Regions from separate parts of the Aminobacter sp. J44 genome, predicted to be linked through region 3. Evidence: predicted binding sites of a transcription regulator. Region 3 holds the regulator's gene; each other region holds the start of a gene.
What was found. The regulator HrcA, encoded in region 3, represses chaperone genes, less so after heat shock. The targets are predictions, from matches to a motif close to GTTAGCACTCNCNNNNNGNGAGTGCTAAC.

Region 1: the regulator HrcA is predicted to act here: its motif matches at 2,134-2,162, upstream of L610_RS15930 (co-chaperone GroES).
Region 2: the regulator HrcA is predicted to act here: its motif matches at 2,511-2,539, upstream of groES (co-chaperone GroES).
Region 4: the regulator HrcA is predicted to act here: its motif matches at 2,527-2,555, upstream of groES (co-chaperone GroES).

The regions. Positions count from the first base shown of each region.
Region 1 covers NZ_VLJG01000050.1:8,372-12,581, forward strand. Annotated here, with positions in the region: gene L610_RS15900 (transglutaminase family protein) at 1-133, opposite strand, end outside; gene L610_RS15905 (DUF1488 domain-containing protein) at 145-420, opposite strand; gene L610_RS15910 (hypothetical protein) at 417-752, opposite strand; gene L610_RS15915 (hypothetical protein) at 749-991, opposite strand; gene L610_RS15920 (hypothetical protein) at 1,081-1,446, opposite strand; gene L610_RS15925 (hypothetical protein) at 1,443-1,706, opposite strand; gene L610_RS15930 (co-chaperone GroES) at 2,217-2,531, shown strand; gene groL (chaperonin GroEL) at 2,573-4,207, shown strand.
Region 2 covers NZ_VLJG01000063.1:5,934-10,143, reverse strand. Annotated here, with positions in the region: gene groL (chaperonin GroEL) at 369-1,994, opposite strand; gene groES (co-chaperone GroES) at 2,054-2,368, opposite strand; gene L610_RS17540 (usg protein) at 2,640-2,918, shown strand; gene L610_RS17535 (DUF4142 domain-containing protein) at 3,175-3,669, shown strand; gene uxaC (glucuronate isomerase) at 4,132-4,210, opposite strand, start outside.
Region 3 covers NZ_VLJG01000089.1:82,068-86,277, reverse strand. Annotated here, with positions in the region: gene L610_RS19890 (non-canonical purine NTP pyrophosphatase) at 1-519, opposite strand, end outside; gene L610_RS19885 (VOC family protein) at 519-929, opposite strand; gene rph (ribonuclease PH) at 932-1,648, opposite strand; gene hrcA (heat-inducible transcriptional repressor HrcA) at 1,783-2,853, shown strand; gene L610_RS19870 (nucleoside hydrolase) at 3,446-4,210, opposite strand, start outside.
Region 4 covers NZ_VLJG01000013.1:38,726-42,935, forward strand. Annotated here, with positions in the region: gene L610_RS06965 (glutamate--cysteine ligase) at 1-107, opposite strand, end outside; gene L610_RS06970 (16S rRNA (uracil(1498)-N(3))-methyltransferase) at 234-971, opposite strand; gene L610_RS06975 (hypothetical protein) at 1,040-1,672, opposite strand; gene L610_RS06980 (type 1 glutamine amidotransferase) at 1,752-2,468, shown strand; gene groES (co-chaperone GroES) at 2,609-2,905, shown strand; gene groL (chaperonin GroEL) at 2,988-4,210, shown strand, end outside.

The DNA.
Region 1 (4,210 bases), on a different contig from region 3:
TGTCGGGGGTAGTGAACGTCGTTTCGGGAACCCTGATGTCGGCCGCGCGATCCTCATGGACCGACAGCAGGCAGACCAGTGCGGTCGGCTGCTGGCAGGTCAGGGTGATTTCGTAACCGTAGCGGATCAGCATCTTGACCGTGTCTACCTGAAATTTTCGACGGTCAGCGTAAGGGAATTGCGGCGGTCACGGGAATAGGCCTTGCGGGCGACATCGAGGACTGCGCTGCGCGCAGCATCGAAAGCCGCGAGATACGCTCCTTCAGAGGCCGTTTTGCTGCGCAGTTCGGCGTTGGATTTCGCGAGCGCTTCCACCTCGACGAAGAACCGCACCTCGAACATGCCGTCATGGCCGATGAAGCGGACGGCATTTCTTTCTTCGTCGAAGCTGCGGCTCGGGTTTGGAAATTCCAGCGTCACCACGGGCGTGCCTCCGCCACGCACGATGCGAACCGCCCGCCCGACTGCAGGCTGTTGCGCTCTTTCCGGCGTTCGGCATTGAGATGGTTGAGGGACAACATGCCGTGGGTTGCGTCCGACCGGCTGAGGCCGATCATCGCGTTGCCGCCGACACGAGCGGGAATCCCTGTGAAGACATGGTAGACGGTCCAGGAGCGGTCCGCTTCGATACGGCGACCATAGTGATGATCCACGGAGTCGTGGCCGGGCGCGCCGCCCTCGTTTTCCCATATGTCGATGGCGGAGGCTGCGGCGTTTCGTTTCCGCTCGGCGTCATTGTTGTGGGCGTTCATGATCGTGGCCTTTCTTCATCGGACGCTTCGGCGTCGAGAGCGCCGGCGTAGAGCACCGCGCCGGTCGCGTCGGTGATCGTCATCGCATCCGGCCGTTGCGGCATGTCGAGGGTCTGCGAAAGCCGCCGCGCGACTTCCATTGCGACGTCGGGATCGGCAGCTTCCGCGATCTCGCGACCGATGACGGCATGCGCATTGTACGTGTCCCGCGTGCGGTAGAATTCGATCACGACCTGCATCGCCACGCTGCCATCAGCTTTTGCCCTTGCCCCGCGGAGCGTTGGCGTTGGCGTTGGCGGCGAGCTTGATCTGGCTGCCGAAGGTGCTTTCAGGCTTGGGCGGAGCCTTTTCCTGCTTCGGCTTCCTGATCTCGCGATTGCTTCGTCTCTGTCCCTTGGCCATGGCCGAACGTCCTTTCGATGAGGGTTGCGCCACCGGACCGCGACATGCCGGCCGGTTCGAGATTGTCCTGCGTCGTCACCCGTTCATAACGTTCGTCGTCATTGCGGATGCGGTATTGAGGTGAATCTCCCCTCGGCGGGAGCGTGCAGGTGATGTGATAGATATCGGCGGGCAGAGCCGGTTTTCCAAATCCGCCCTTCAGCCGGACGGTCTGCCCGACCGTGAAGAGATGCGTCGGGGCCTCCCGCCGGGTCGGGCGGGCGGTGCGTCGGATGGAGCTTGTAGAAGTCATGATTGCTGGTGGTCCTTTTCAAGTGCGGCTTCGAGGTCGGCGGGGTCGATCGGCACCATCTGATGCGTCTGACCGTTCATGCCGATGGCCGGCAGGTGAACAAAGGCGCTGACACGTCGCCAGGCAAGGCGGGAGAAGACCTCGATCAGTTCCTCGTCCTGGTCGACGCGATAGTCGCCGGCAGGCTGCGGGGCGTCGAAGCCGGGCAGCAGGAAGGGTGAGGAGAACCGGGCGACGGTCTGGGTGGTGCGTGTTGTCATGGTCAGATGTCTCCGCAGAAGCACGCGGACACGCCTCCTGCATCGTTCCCATCCGAACCGGAACGAATTCCCAGGCTGCCAGTACATCCGTGGTCAGCGCCGGGGTTCATTCCAGGGTTCGAACGGGCGGCATGCACGCCGGATCGACGCCATGCATCCGCTGTCGAGAATTCGGTGGTGAATGGCGGGTCGAAGTCTCTGACACCGCGAAGCCAAATCGGCCAAATCAACGTGAATTACACATACGCTGCAAATTAGCTCCAAACAAGGCGTCTTCCCGGTTTTATTTATAATCCGGGGCCAAATGTTCCCAATCCTCAGGCGCGTAAAAGCCGGTATTCGAGAAAAATCACCCGATCCGCAGGAGAAATACGAGGAAGCAGTGAAAATTACCGGAAGCGATAATTTTGGTGGTGAAGAATAAATCTTTGGCACTCCTATCATTCGAGTGCCAAAGGCGCTATGTAGATGAGGTGGTCGCCCTATGCGCCGACCTCAGAAAGAAATCTCATGAAATTCCGTCCACTCCACGACCGCGTCGTCATCCGGCGCGCGGAAGGCGATATCAAATCCAGGGGCGGGATCATCATTCCCGACAATGCGAAGGAAAAGCCGCAGGAAGGCGAGGTGATCGCCGTCGGCCCCGGCTCGCGTGACGAGCGTGGCAATCTGATCCCGCTCGACGTCAAGACCGGCGACCTCATCCTGTTCGGCAAATGGCCCGGAACCGAGGTCAAGATTGATGGCGAGGATCTTCTGATCATGAAGGAAGCAGACATCATGGGCATCGTCGAGAAGACGGCGGCCGCCAAAAAGGCCGCCTGACCGGCCGATCCCCGATCTCAAGACCGAACTGGACGAACATCATGTCTGCCAAGGAAATCAAATTCGCCACCGATGCGCGCGACCGGATGCTGCGCGGCGTCGAACTGCTGAACAACGCCGTCAAGGTGACGCTCGGGCCCAAGGGCCGCAACGTCGTCATCGACAAGGCCTATGGCGCGCCGCGCATCACCAAGGATGGGGTGACCGTCGCCAGGGAGATCGAGCTTGCCGACAAGTTCGAGAACATGGGCGCGCAGATGGTGCGCGAGGTGGCTTCCAAGACCAACGATCTGGCCGGCGACGGCACCACGACCGCGACGGTGCTCGCCGCCTCGATCCTGCGCGAGGGCGCCAAGCTGGTCGCCGCCGGCATGAACCCGATGGACCTGAAGCGCGGCATTGACCTGGGCGTGGCGGCCGTCGTCAAGGAAATCCAGGCGCGGGCCACGAAAGTCAAGTCTTCGGCCGAGATCGCGCAGGTCGGCACCATCGCCGCCAATGGCGACGCCTCCGTCGGCGAGATGATCGCAAGAGCGATGGACAAGGTCGGCAACGAGGGCGTCATCACCGTCGAGGAGGCCAAGAGCGCCGAAACCGAACTCGACGTGGTCGAGGGCATGCAGTTCGATCGTGGCTACCTTTCCCCCTACTTCGTCACCAATGCCGAAAAGATGCGCGTGGAGCTGGACGACCCTTACATCCTCATCCACGAGAAGAAGCTCGGCAATCTCCAGGCGATGCTGCCGATCCTCGAAGCGGTCGTGCAGTCGGCCAAACCCCTGCTGATCATTTCGGAGGATGTCGAGGGCGAGGCGCTCGCCACGCTGGTCGTCAACAAATTGCGCGGCGGTCTGAAGGTCGCAGCCGTCAAAGCTCCGGGCTTCGGCGACCGCCGCAAGGCCATGCTGGAGGACATCGCCGTGCTGACCGCCGGCCAGATGGTCTCCGAAGACCTCGGCATCAAGCTCGAAAACGTCACGCTCGACATGCTCGGCCGCGCCAAGCGCGTGGTGATTGAGAAGGACACGACGACGATGATCGACGGCTCCGGCGACAAGGCCGGAATTGCCGCGCGCATCCAGCAGATCAAGGCGCAGATCGAGGAGACCACCTCCGACTACGACAAGGAGAAGCTGCAGGAGCGGCTGGCCAAGCTCGCCGGCGGCGTCGCGGTGATCCGCGTCGGCGGCGCGACCGAGACCGAGGTCAAGGAAAAGAAGGACCGCATCGACGACGCGCTCAACGCCACCCGCGCAGCCGTCGAGGAAGGCATCGTTCCCGGCGGCGGCGTGGCGCTCTTGCGCACCAAATCCGTGCTGACCTCGCTGACAGGCGCCAATGCGGATGTGACCGCCGGCATCTCGATCGTGCTCAGGGCGCTCGAAGCCCCGATCCGGCAGATCGCCGAGAACGCCGGCGTCGAAGGCTCGATCGTCGTCGGCAAGCTGACGGACGGCAAGGACCGCAACCAGGGTTTTGACGCGCAGACGGAAACCTATGTCGACATGATCAGGGCCGGCATCGTCGATCCCGCCAAGGTGGTCCGGACGGCCTTGCAGGACGCCGGCTCGATCGCGGCACTTCTGATCACGGCCGAGGCGATGATCGCCGACATCCCGCCGAAGGACACGCCCGCAGCCGGCAATGGCAGCGGCATGGGCGCAATGGGTTACTGAGCA
Region 2 (4,210 bases), on a different contig from region 3:
CCGAAGGCTCGCCCGATCACCGCCGGGTCGCACGCGGCGCCTCGTAATTGCTCACGACCTCACCACCTTCGTCATCGTCGGGCCTGGCCCGACGATCCATGCCTGAACGGTTCCGCTAGACGACGCGACGAGCACGAGGGCTCGCATCAACCTGCAGCATCGCAGTCGGGATCGCCTCAGCCCTCCACCTGCCCCCTAACAAAAAAGCCCGCCCCGGATCGGGCGGGCGCAAGTGTTGGGGCCAGTGAAGAAGACACCCGGGCGGCGTGCCGCCCGGGATTGCTTCGCTGAGCTGAACTCCGGCAGACCCGATCGGGCCCCGGAAGTTCCGGAAAGATGGCGGGTCGGATTTCTCCGGCCTGTCAGCCTCAGAAGTCCATGCCGCCGGCGGGCATGGCCGGAGCGGTTTCCTTCTTCGGCTTTTCGGCAATCATCGCCTCGGTGGTGACGAGGAGGCCGGCAACGGAAGCCGCATCCTGCAGCGCGGTGCGCACCACCTTGGCCGGGTCGATCACGCCCTGCTTGAACATGTCGCCGAACTCGCCGGTCTGGGCGTTCCAGCCATAGGCGAAGTCGGAGTTCTCGCGCAGCTTGCCGACGATGATCGAGCCCTCAGCACCGGCATTGGCCGCGATCTGGCGCACCGGCGCCTCGATCGCGCGGCGGATGATCTCGACGCCGTGCTTCTGGTCGGTGTTGTCGGTCGCGACCTTGTCGAGCGCCTTGGCCGCACGCAGGAGCGCAACGCCGCCGCCCGGCAGAATGCCTTCCTCGACGGCCGCGCGGGTCGCATGCAGCGCGTCGTCGACGCGGTCCTTCTTCTCCTTCACCTCGACCTCGGTCGCGCCGCCAACGCGGATGACGGCCACGCCGCCCGCGAGCTTGGCAAGGCGCTCCTGCAGCTTCTCGCGGTCATAGTCGGAGGTCGTCTCCTCGATCTGGGCCTTGATCTGGGTGATGCGGCCCTCGATCTCCTCCTTCTTGCCGGCGCCGTCGACAATGGTGGTGTTCTCCTTGTCGATGACGACCTTCTTGGCGCGGCCGAGCATGTCGAGGGTAACGTTCTCGAGCTTGATGCCGAGGTCTTCGCTGATTGCAGTACCGCCGGTGAGGATCGCAATATCCTGCAGCATCGCCTTGCGGCGGTCACCGAAGCCCGGCGCCTTGACCGCGGCAACTTTGAGGCCGCCGCGCAGCTTGTTGACGACGAGCGTAGCCAGCGCCTCGCCCTCGACATCCTCGGCGATGATGAGCAGCGGCTTGCCCGACTGCACGACCGCCTCGAGCACTGGCAGCATCGCCTGCAGGTTCGAAAGCTTCTTCTCGTGGATCAGGACATACGGGTCCTCGAGCTCGACGCGCATCTTGTCCTGGTTGGTGATGAAGTAGGGCGAGAGATAGCCGCGGTCGAACTGCATGCCCTCGACCACCTCGAGCTCGGTCTCGGCGGTCTTGGCCTCCTCGACGGTGATGACGCCCTCATTGCCGACCTTCTGCATCGCCTCGGCAAGGAAGCGGCCGATCTCGCTGTCGCCATTGGCCGAGATGGTGCCGACCTGGGCGATCTCGTCATTGTTGGTGACCTTGCGGGCGTTGGCCTTGAGCTCCTCGACGACAGCCTCGACGGCCTTGTCGATGCCGCGCTTCAGGTCCATCGGGTTCATGCCGGAGGCAACGGCCTTGGCGCCTTCCTTGACGATGGCCTGGGCGAGAACGGTCGCGGTCGTGGTGCCGTCGCCAGCCAGATCGTTGGTCTTGGAGGCAACCTCGCGCACCATCTGCGCGCCCATGTTCTCGAACTTGTCCTCGAGCTCGATTTCCTTGGCGACCGAAACGCCGTCCTTGGTGATGCGCGGCGCGCCGAACGACTTGTCGATGACGACGTTGCGGCCCTTGGGGCCGAGCGTGACCTTGACCGCATTGGCGAGGATGTCGACGCCGCGCAGCATGCGCTCGCGCGCATCCATGTTGAATTTCACGTCCTTGGCAGCCATGTTCTCACTCCTTCTTGAGGCAGCTTTGGCTTGTTGTTCTCGAGGTGGCGAAGAAGCTGTCAGGCAGCCTTCTTCTCGGCGGACGGCGTCTCGATCACGCCCATCACGTCGCTTTCCTTCATGATCAGCAGGTCTTCGCCGTTGAGCTTGATCTCGGTGCCGGACCACTTGCCGAACAGGATGCGGTCGCCGACCTTGACGTCGAGCTCGACCAGCTTGCCGTTTTCGTCACGGCGGCCGGGACCGACGGCGATGACCTCGCCCTCGCTCGGCTTTTCCTTGGCAGTGTCGGGGATGATGATGCCGCCGGCCGTCTTCTCCTCGGCCTCGATGCGGCGGACGAGGATGCGGTCGTGCAATGGACGGAACGTCATATCGTTCTCCTCAAGGACAAACAATTGTTGAGAGGTTCCACCGCTCCGGACCGGCTGGCCGGAACGGGGCGCGGCCCATCAGGCGCCGCGCATATCGAGCTAATTGCGGAAAAATCGCCTTTCAAGAGGGTCAGGCAAAATTTTTAGCACTCGCAGTCGGCGAGTACTAGTGCCATGTTTTTAAACGGAAATTTGAATCCTTGGCGCTTGAATTCGGCGCCGGATGGGCCATCATCGATGGTGCAGGCAGCACGCATTCCAGGAGGTTCATATGGCTGCACTCGTCAGCAGCGGCTTCCGCAGGCAATTGGAGGGCTACGGGCTCACCACGGCGGAGATCCACTACCACATGCCGGACCACCCCGGCCTTCTCCAGCTCTACATCTGGCAGGACTATGACCTGGCGCCGGAATTTCCCGAACTGCGCGGTTTCCTGAAATTCTGGACAGAGAGCCTCGACGGCCCGCTGCACTCGGTACGCGTCGCCCATCAGCGGCTGATCCGGCCATCCGAATGGCGCGCCGTCGACGGGATCATCACGCTGCATTGAGGGGGGAGCGGCGGCGCGGACCTAGACCCACGCCGCCTTGCTTCGAAGCCCCGTCTGCAGCCCACAGCCATGTCCCAACCCAACACCGCTGTGGGGCGTTGAAGCTCCGGAGCGGCAAGTGAGCTTATCCGGCGAAGGTGGCGCGGCGGTGTGTTCGCAAGCAAGCGATTCAGCTTCCGGGTTCTTATCTGGGGAACATCCTTCTCCACGGCCGGTTCGGGGCGTTCGATGAACCGACACGGACAGGAAGATCCCGATGAAAACCCGATTGCTTGCCGCGGCTGCGTTTGCCCTGATGCTCGCGAGCCCGAGCCTTGCCCAGCAGATGAGCGCCGAGGGGTTTGCCACCACGGCCGCCAGTTCCGACATGTTCGAGATCACCTCGAGCTCGCTTGCCCGCGAACGGGCGACGAGCGAGGCGGTCAAGGACTTCGCCAACATGATGATTGCCGACCACACGCAGGCCAGCAGCGAGCTCGCCGCGGCGGCGGAGACCGCGGGCGTCGCGCTGCCCGGCGGCATGATCGACAAGCACGCCGCGCAGGTCGAGACGCTGAAGGGCCTGCAGGGCGCGGAGTTCGACGCCGCCTATATCGAGGCGCAGACCGCCGCGCACGAGGAAGCGCTGGCGCTGATGGAAGGCTATGCCGAGTCCGGCGACAACGAGGTGCTCAAGGCTCATGCGCAGAAGACCGCGCCGATCATCGAACGCCACGCCGAGCACGTGAAGGAGCTTGGATCCGGGGGCTGAGCGGGCTCCCTTCGGAACGACCAGCATGCCCGGCCGGTCTCCGGGGCTTCCCCTTCACCGCTGGCTCGGCGTCAAGGTTCCGGCATGGATCGTCGGGTCAAGCCCGACGATGACGAAGAATGGACGTGTGGCGCGAGATTTGGACTAACGAAAGTCAAGCAAGGACGCCGGGATGCCGGGCGATCCGGATTCCGGGCGGTTCAGCCTGCGAGACGCTGGTAATTTCGCGAAGCCCTTGAAACTTCGTCATCCTCGGGCTTGACCCGAGGATCCATGCCTGAACGTGGCCGTCGCACAGCGGTGGTGGTGAGCCGCGTGCCCGGCAGGGGAGCTCGTGCTCCTCTGCAGGTCCTTACGGGGGCTGCCGCGACTTTTGCACCGCCGCCCCTGCATCAAGGTTCAGGCATGGATCGTCGGGTCAAGCCCGACGATGACGAAGAATGGGAGCTGCGCGGAACCCCGCTACAGCTTGTACGCCTTCTTCGCGTTGTCGTAGCAGAGGTTGCGCGCAGCTGTTTGCGCGTGCGGCTTCGAGATGCGG
Region 3 (4,210 bases):
ATAGCCATCGGGCATGAACACCGGATCGTAGCCAAATCCGCGCTCGCCGCGCGGCGGCCAGACCAGCGTGCCCTCGACCTCGCCACGAAAATACTCGGCATGGCCGTCCGGCCAGGCGAGGCACAACACGGCAACGAAACGGCCGGTGCGCTTGTCGGGCGTCGTGGCGCCTTCCTGCTGCAGAAGGTGCTCGACCTTGCGCATCGCCATGTCGAAGTCGCGGCCGTTGCCGGTCTCCGCCCAGTCGGCGGTGTAGACGCCCGGCGCGCCGCCGAGCGCATCGACCACCAGACCGCTGTCGTCCGACAGCGCCGGCAGGCCGGTCGCCGAGGCGGCCGCGAAGGCCTTGATGTAAGCATTCTGCTCGAAGGTGGTGCCGGTTTCCTCAGGCTCGGGCAGGTTGAAGTCGGCGGCCGACTTGGCCTCGATGCCGAAGGGGCCAATCAGCTCGGCGATTTCCGCGATCTTGCCCTTGTTGTGGCTCGCGACCACCAGCTTGCCACCTTCGAATTTGCGCATCAAAATCCCCATATCCTTGGTTCGGCCATCTCCAGCGAATTGCCCGCCGGATCGCGGAAGTAGATGGAGCGCCCGCCATTGGGCCATTCGAGCTCCGCTTCGACTTCGACGCCCTGCGATTCCAGATGCGCCTTCATCTTCACCAGGTCTTCCGCGGTGCCACGGAAGCACATGTGGCCGGGACCGCGCGCCCCGTGCGGCGGAACCGGAAGCCGGGCATCCACCGCAAACGGCTTTTCGGTCTCTGCCGGATTGAAAAGCAGCAGCACGCCGTCCCCGCAGCGGAAGAAGGCGTGGCGATTTTCCAGGCGGCCCAGCAACTGCAGGCCAAGGACGCCACCGTAAAATTCGACGGCCTTGTCGAGGTCGTCGACGTAGAGAGCAGTTTCGAGGATGCCTGTTGGAATCATGTCTATGCTATCGCCATCTTCTGCAGGTTGACCAGACGCGCGATGCCGTTCTTTGCCAGAGCCAGCAGCGCGGCGAATTCTTCTTCCGAGAACGGCTCGCCTTCGGCCGTGCCCTGAACCTCAACGATACCGCCCTTTCCGGTCATCACGAAGTTGGCGTCGGTCTGGGCCGACGAATCCTCGGCGTAGTCGAGATCGATCACCGGTACGCCGTCATAGATGCCGCAGGAGATCGCGGCGACGTGATCCTTGAGCACGCGCTGGACGCTGATCATCTGCCGTGCCTCCATCCACTTGAGGCAGTCGTGCAGGGCAATGAAACCGCCGGTGATCGCCGCGGTGCGGGTGCCGCCATCGGCCTGGATCACGTCGCAGTCGACGGTGATCTGCACCTCGCCCAGCGCCTGCAGGTCGACGACGGCGCGCAGCGAGCGGCCGATCAGGCGCTGGATTTCCAGCGTGCGGCCGCCTTGCTTGCCGGACGATGCCTCGCGGCGCATGCGCTCGCCCGTCGAGCGCGGCAGCATGCCGTATTCGGCGGTCACCCAGCCCTTGCCGGAATTGCGCAGCCAGGACGGAACGCGCTCCTCGAGGCTCGCCGTGCACAGCACGTGGGTGTCGCCGAAGCGCACGAGGCAGGAGCCTTCGGCATGCTTGGAGACATTGCATTCGAAGGAGATCGCCCGCATCTCGTCGGGCTGGCGCTTGGATGGCCGCATGGTAAAGATCCTGTTTGATGTGTCCCGGCTTGTAACCGCGCCTCGCTCCGGGCGCAATGCGCGAGCATCGACGTTGCTTTGCGTTGCGCCGCCGCGCCATTATATCAACGGTTTGAAGGAACCAGAGAAACGCGATGACAAAACCGTTGGTCGATCAGCAATTGCAGTCGCTCGACGCACGCTCGCGCGAGATCTTCCGGATGATCGTCGAGTCCTATCTGCGTGACGGCGAACCGATGGGCTCGCGCCACCTGTCGCGTCTCCTGCCGCAGTCGCTGTCGCCGGCGACGATCCGCAACGTGATGAGTGACCTCGAGCATCTCGGACTGGTCTACGCGCCGCACGTGTCGGCTGGCCGCCTGCCGACCCAGGCTGGTCTGCGCTTCTTCGTCGATGCCTTCCTCGAAATCGGCGACCTTGCCGACCAGGAGCGGCGCATGATCGAGGCGCAGGTGCGCGCCTCCGGCAAAGGGTCTTCGCTCGAGCACATGCTCACCGAGGCGACCCAGATGCTGTCCGGCATGTCGCGCGGCGCGGGCCTCGTCGTCACCGCCAAGGCGGAAGTGCCGCTCAAGCACATCGAGTTCATCCAGCTGGAAAGCACCAAGGCGCTGGCGGTGCTGGTGTCGCAGAACGGCGACGTGGAAAACCGCGTCATCGAGCTGCCGGCCGGCATCACCGCCTCGCAGCTCAACGAGGCGTCGAATTTCCTCAACGCGCATCTGCGCGGCCGCACGCTCGCCGAGGTGAAAACCGAGATCGCAAGGCTTAAGGAAGAGACGAAGGCCGCGCTCGACGCGCTGTCGCAGGATCTCGTCGAGCGCGGGCTGGCCGTCTGGGCCGGCACCGAGGGCGAGCTTCCGGCACGCCTCATCGTGCGCGGGCATGCGAACCTCCTTGAAAATATCTCGGCGCAGGCCGAGCTTGACCTCGTGCGCCACCTGTTCGACGACCTCGAAACCAAGGAAGGGCTGCTGCAGCTGCTCGGGCTCGCCGAGGAGGGCGAGGGCGTTCGCATCTTTATCGGCTCGGAGAACAAGCTGTTCTCGCTGTCCGGCTCCTCGCTCATCGTCGCGCCTTACCGCGACAAGGACTCGCGCGTCATCGGCGCCCTCGGCGTCATCGGCCCGACCCGGCTCAACTACGCCCGCATCGTGCCGATGGTGGATTATACCGCGCAGATGATCAGCCGGATGCTGCGGTAGCGGGCGGCGCGTGGGAGGGGCGGGCACTCGGCACGGCCTATTGACAGTTGCTGGTCCGACCGCCGCCGCCTTCGGGCTTGGACCGCTTCCCGACGACGTCTATGGACGATATTTCTCGGCCATGGACAGGTTCGGCGCCGGATAAGCGAGGTTGGCCCGTCCGAGGGCGGGCGTTGACCTCCGTGGTTAGCGCCGAACCCGGTAGCCCCCTCCACCATGCTTCGCATGGTCCCCCTCCCCATAAATGGGGGGAGGATCCGTGGCGTGCAGGTGGCTGCCGCGTGCTCTACCAGAGACGTTCAGGCATGGATCCTCGGCTCAAGCCGAGGATGACGATGGAGAGCGATTTTGAAGAAATTCGAGATGTCATTGAGTGCCAGTACCGTTGCCGCACCAAGGCACAGGCATGCGTTTGTCGATGTGCGCCACCCTCTCCGCCTCGTCATGCCACGTCTCGACCGCGGTATCCATTCCGGAACGTCTCATCCTCCGGAGCAGGCAAATCTGGCTTCTTGAGCTGCGAGGCGGCGGGGTGAGCCGCCCGGTGTCAGAGCTGCGCCAGCCACCCAGAAGTTGGTCGGTGGCGGAGGCCCTACAGCCGCGCCAACCTCTCCGTCAGCAGCGTGAAGAAGCCATCGGCGTCGATGTCGCGCATGACGAGTGCGTTCTTCGGGCGGTCGGTGACGCCCCACCAGTCGACGACGGTGGCGCCCATGGTAAGTTCCGACGACGTCTCGATCTCGACGTTGCAGTGGCGGCCGGAGAAGAGTTCCGGCTTCAGCAGGTAAGCGATCACGCACGGGTCGTGCAGCGGGCCGCCATCGGTGCCGTATTTCTGTTCGTCATAGCGGTCGAAGAAGTCGAGGAGCTGCGCGGTCGCAAGGCCGACCGGCGTGCCAAGGTCGCGGATGGCGGCAACGCGCGCATTGGTGGTCAGCGCCTTGTGAGTGACATCGAGCGGCATCATCACGATCGGCACGCCGGACTTGAACACGACCTCGGCTGCCTGCGGGTCGACATAGATGTTGAACTCGGCAGACGGCGTGACGTTGCCCTGCTCGAAATAGCCGCCGCCCATCAGCACGATCTCGCGGATGCGCGAAACGATCGCCGGCTCGCGGATCATCGCGAGCGCGATGTTGGTGAGGGGGCCGAGAACGCAGAGGGTGACGGCGCCGTCGGGCTCGCCCATCAGCGTCTCGACGATGAAGTCGACGGCGTACTTGTCCTGCAGCTTCATGGCGGGTTCCGGCAGGTCCGGACCGTCGAGGCCGGTGCGGCCGTGGACATGCTCGGCGGTGACCAGCCGGCGGGTGAGCGGGCGCACGGCACCGGCGAAGACCGGCACATCCGTGCG
Region 4 (4,210 bases), on a different contig from region 3:
TCGGTGCCGATTCGCCACTCTTCCTTGGGCTTGTTGCCGGCTGCGAGGTAGGAAACGAGTTCGTCAAACCCCTCAATCGGCCGAAAATCGGTCGTGTCACGCGCCATTTCGTTTCCTCAACTCGTGGGGCCGCCCTCAATATACGGCAGCGAGGCGAGTGTTGACCGCAAGAGAGGCTGGCGATCAAGTGAAAAATCCTGAGCGTTCGATGACAGGAAGTTGATCCTGAACCTCTACCGCCAGTCGCCCAGCGTCGCCTGCATCACCGCCATCGCTGCAACCGCAGCCGTATCGGCGCGCAGGATGCGCGACCCGAGCGGGATAGCTGTGACGAAGGGGAGGGCGGTCAGCATCTTCCGCTCCTCGTCCGAAAAGCCGCCTTCGGGGCCGACCAGCAGGCCGAGTTTCCTTTCCTCTATCGTCTGCAGGATCGGCAGCGGATTGTCGCCCGCCGCGCTCTCGTCGCAGTAGATCAGCCGCCGGTCTTTCTCCCATTCGGCGAGCAGCCGCTCGAGCTTCACCGGCTGGCGCACCGCAGGGACGGCCAGTACGCCGCACTGTTCGGCTGCCTCGATGACGTTGGCCTCGTATTTCTCGACCGGCACCTTCGGCGCCTGCGTGTGCTGGGTCAGCGTCGGCTGCAGCACGCCCGCGCCCATCTCGACTGCCTTTTGCACGAGATAGTCGAGGCGGCCCACCTTCAGCGGCGCGAAGGCGTAGATGAGGTCCGGCGTTTCGGGCTGCGGGCGCGTCTGCTCCTCGACGGCGAGCTGCACCGCCTTCTTGCCCACCGCCTTGACCGTGGCCTTCCACTCGCCGTCGCGGCCATTGAAGACGAGCAGCTCCGCGCCTTCGGCCATGCGAAGGACGTGAGCGAGGTAGTGGCTCTGGCTCTTGTCGGCGTCGAAGGAGACGCCGGAGCTGAGGTCGTGCGGCACGAACAGCCGCTGAAGACGATAGTTTGCACGCATCGGCTGGTGATGCGGCGCGCGCGCGGCCGGGTCAAGTCCTGGCGCGTTCCCCGTTGAGAGTTCCCTTGTCAGCGTTCGGCGGCAGTAGGATGCCAGGTGGGGGAGTAGCCGTTGCGCAGCACGGCGACGGTCGATGGTGGCGTCAGCAACCAGCAGTCGGCGCTCTGAAGAACGGGCATCGGGCCGCCGTACCCGCCGAAGCTCCATGGAAGCAGCTGGCCGGAGCGAACAGCAAATGCTCTTTCGCTGTCCGCAACGAATGCACCGTCCGGCAGGACGGCGACCTTGGCGGGCGTAAGCTGCTGCGCAGTGCCGCCGCTTGCGAGTCGTTCCGCATGGAGGACGGCGTCCATTTCCGGCGCGGACGGCGAGCCGGAAAAGCACCGGCGAAACAGCTTCGCCGCCTCGCGCCGGCAGTAGAAGCAGGGGCGATGCCCGGCAGCAAGGGCGGTCGGCTCATCGAGAAAGAAAAGCTCGGTCCAGCCCGCGCCGCCGGAAGGCGAGTTCCTGCCCATGGGCTCGCGGCGGATGCCTCGCGGATGTTCCAGCGTGCAGATGATCCAGGCCTTCGTCGTCCATCGCCGCCGAAGCAACGTCCGGGTTTCAGGATCGTGGATCACGCCTCGATTGCCGGTGAATATCCCGCGCTGCTGTGCCGCATGAATTTGTCCGTACGGATCCACCCGATTTTGCAGTGGCACAGGCCATCTCTCTTTCTGTCGCGCGAGCCTCATGCTATCGCTCGCAGCGCTTTTTGCACCACATGAAGAAGAGGCTTTGATGCGCGTCCTTGTCGTCCAGAATTTCCAGGGCACTGGTCTTGGTCTTCTCGGAACAGCACTGGATGAGGCCAAAGCGCAAATAGAGACGATTTTCCCCTATCTCGGCGACCCGTTGCCGAAGGATGCCTCGGCGCACGATGCGCTGATCGTGCTCGGCGGAGGCCAGAATGCGCTCGCGGACGACACCCATCCCTACTTCCCGGACCTGCTCAAGCTGATCCGCAAGTTCACCGACGCGGGTCGCTCTGTGCTCGGCATCTGCCTCGGCAGCCAGCTGCTCGCCCGAGCCTACAACGCGGAAAACATCATCGGTGGCGCGACGGAATTCGGTTGGCAGAACATCGAGCTGAACGATGAGGGTGAGTCGGATCCGATCTTCAGGGGCGTCGACCCGTCCTTCCCGATCTTCCAGTGGCACGATGACACCTTCATCCTGCCGCGCGGCGCCACCCGCCTTGCCGGCTCGATCAAGGTGCACAATCAGGCGTTCCGCCTTGGCCGCGCCACATATGGCATTCAGTTTCACTTCGAGGCTGACCGCAAGGTCGTCGAGCAGTGGAGCGCCGAGTTCGCCGACTGGATTGCGGAGAAGCAGCCCGACTGGCCCGAGCGCCACCCGCAGGATGCCGCGCGTTTCGGCCCGGCTGCCGATGCGGTGGGCCTGAAGATCGCCCGCAACTGGGTGGCGACGATCAGGCGTTCTTCCGCCCGGTAACCAAAACGTTGCCCTCGATATTGACTCCCCTTGGGCCCCTCACTATCTCTCGCGGCATGTTAGCACTCTCCCTCGGTGAGTGCTAAACAGCCGGCGCCCTGCCGGAAGAGGGAACCTTTATCCTGTTGAGGAACCAAGAGATGGCAAATACGAATTTCCGCCCGCTCCATGACCGTGTCGTTGTGCGCCGGGTTGAGTCCGAGGAGCGGACTGCTGGCGGCATCATCATTCCGGACACTGCCAAGGAAAAGCCGCAGGAAGGCGAAGTCATCGCGGTTGGCTCGGGCGCTCGCGACGAGACCGGCAAGCTGCTTCCGCTGGACGTCAAGGTTGGTGACCGCGTCCTGTTCGGCAAGTGGTCGGGCACCGAGGTCAAGCTCAATGGTCAGGACCTCCTGATCATGAAGGAATCCGACATCATGGGCATCATCGGCTGATTTCAGGCCGCCCCCTCTCGAATTCTCATTTCTCATTCCGGCTGGTTCGTTTCGCGAACGGCCGTGAAAATTGGAGCTGAATATGGCTGCTAAAGAAGTACGTTTCTCCCGTGATGCTCGTGAGCGCATGCTGCGCGGCGTCAACATCCTCGCCGATGCGGTGAAGGTTACCCTCGGCCCGAAGGGCCGCAACGTCGTCATCGACAAGTCGTTCGGCGCTCCGCGCATCACCAAGGACGGCGTCTCGGTCGCCAAGGAAATCGAGCTTGAGGACAAGTTCGAGAACATGGGCGCCCAGCTGGTCCGCGAAGTCGCTTCGAAGACCAACGACCTCGCTGGTGACGGCACCACCACCGCGACCGTTCTCGCTCAGGCGATCGTCCAGGAAGGCCACAAGGCTGTCGCAGCCGGCATGAACCCGATGGACCTGAAGCGCGGTATCGACCTCGCTGTCGCTGACGTCGTCGCACAGCTGGCCGCTGCCACGAAGAAGATCAACACCTCGGAAGAGGTTGCTCAGGTCGGCACCATCTCGGCTAACGGCGAGAAGGAAATCGGCGAGATGATCGCGTCGGCCATGCAGAAGGTCGGCAACGAGGGTGTCATCACCGTCGAGGAAGCTAAGACCGCCGAGACCGAGCTCGAGGTCGTCGAGGGCATGCAGTTCGACCGCGGCTACCTGTCGCCGTACTTCGTGACCAACCCGGAGAAGATGGTCGCCGATCTCGAGGATGCCTACATCCTCCTGCACGAGAAGAAGCTCTCCAACCTGCAGTCGATGCTGCCGGTCCTCGAGGCTGTCGTCCAGACCTCGAAGCCGCTCGTCATCATCGCTGAGGACGTCGAGGGCGAGGCTCTTGCCACGCTCGTCGTCAACAAGCTGCGCGGCGGCCTCAAGATCGCTGCCGTCAAGGCTCCGGGCTTCGGCGACCGCCGCAAGGCCATGCTCGAGGACATCGCGATCCTCACCGGCGGCCAGGTGATCTCGGAAGACCTCGGCATCAAGCTCGAGAACGTCACTCTCGACATGCTCGGCCGTGCGAAGAAGGTGCAGATCTCCAAGGAGAACACCACCATCGTCGACGGCGCTGGCCAGAAGGCCGAGATCGAGGGCCGCGTTGCCCAGATCAAGCAGCAGATCGAAGAGACCACTTCGGACTACGACCGTGAGAAGCTCCAGGAGCGTCTCGCCAAGCTCGCTGGCGGCGTTGCCGTCATCCGCGTCGGCGGTGCGACCGAGGTTGAGGTCAAGGAGAAGAAGGACCGCGTCGACGACGCTCTGAACGCAACCCGCGCCGCTGTGGA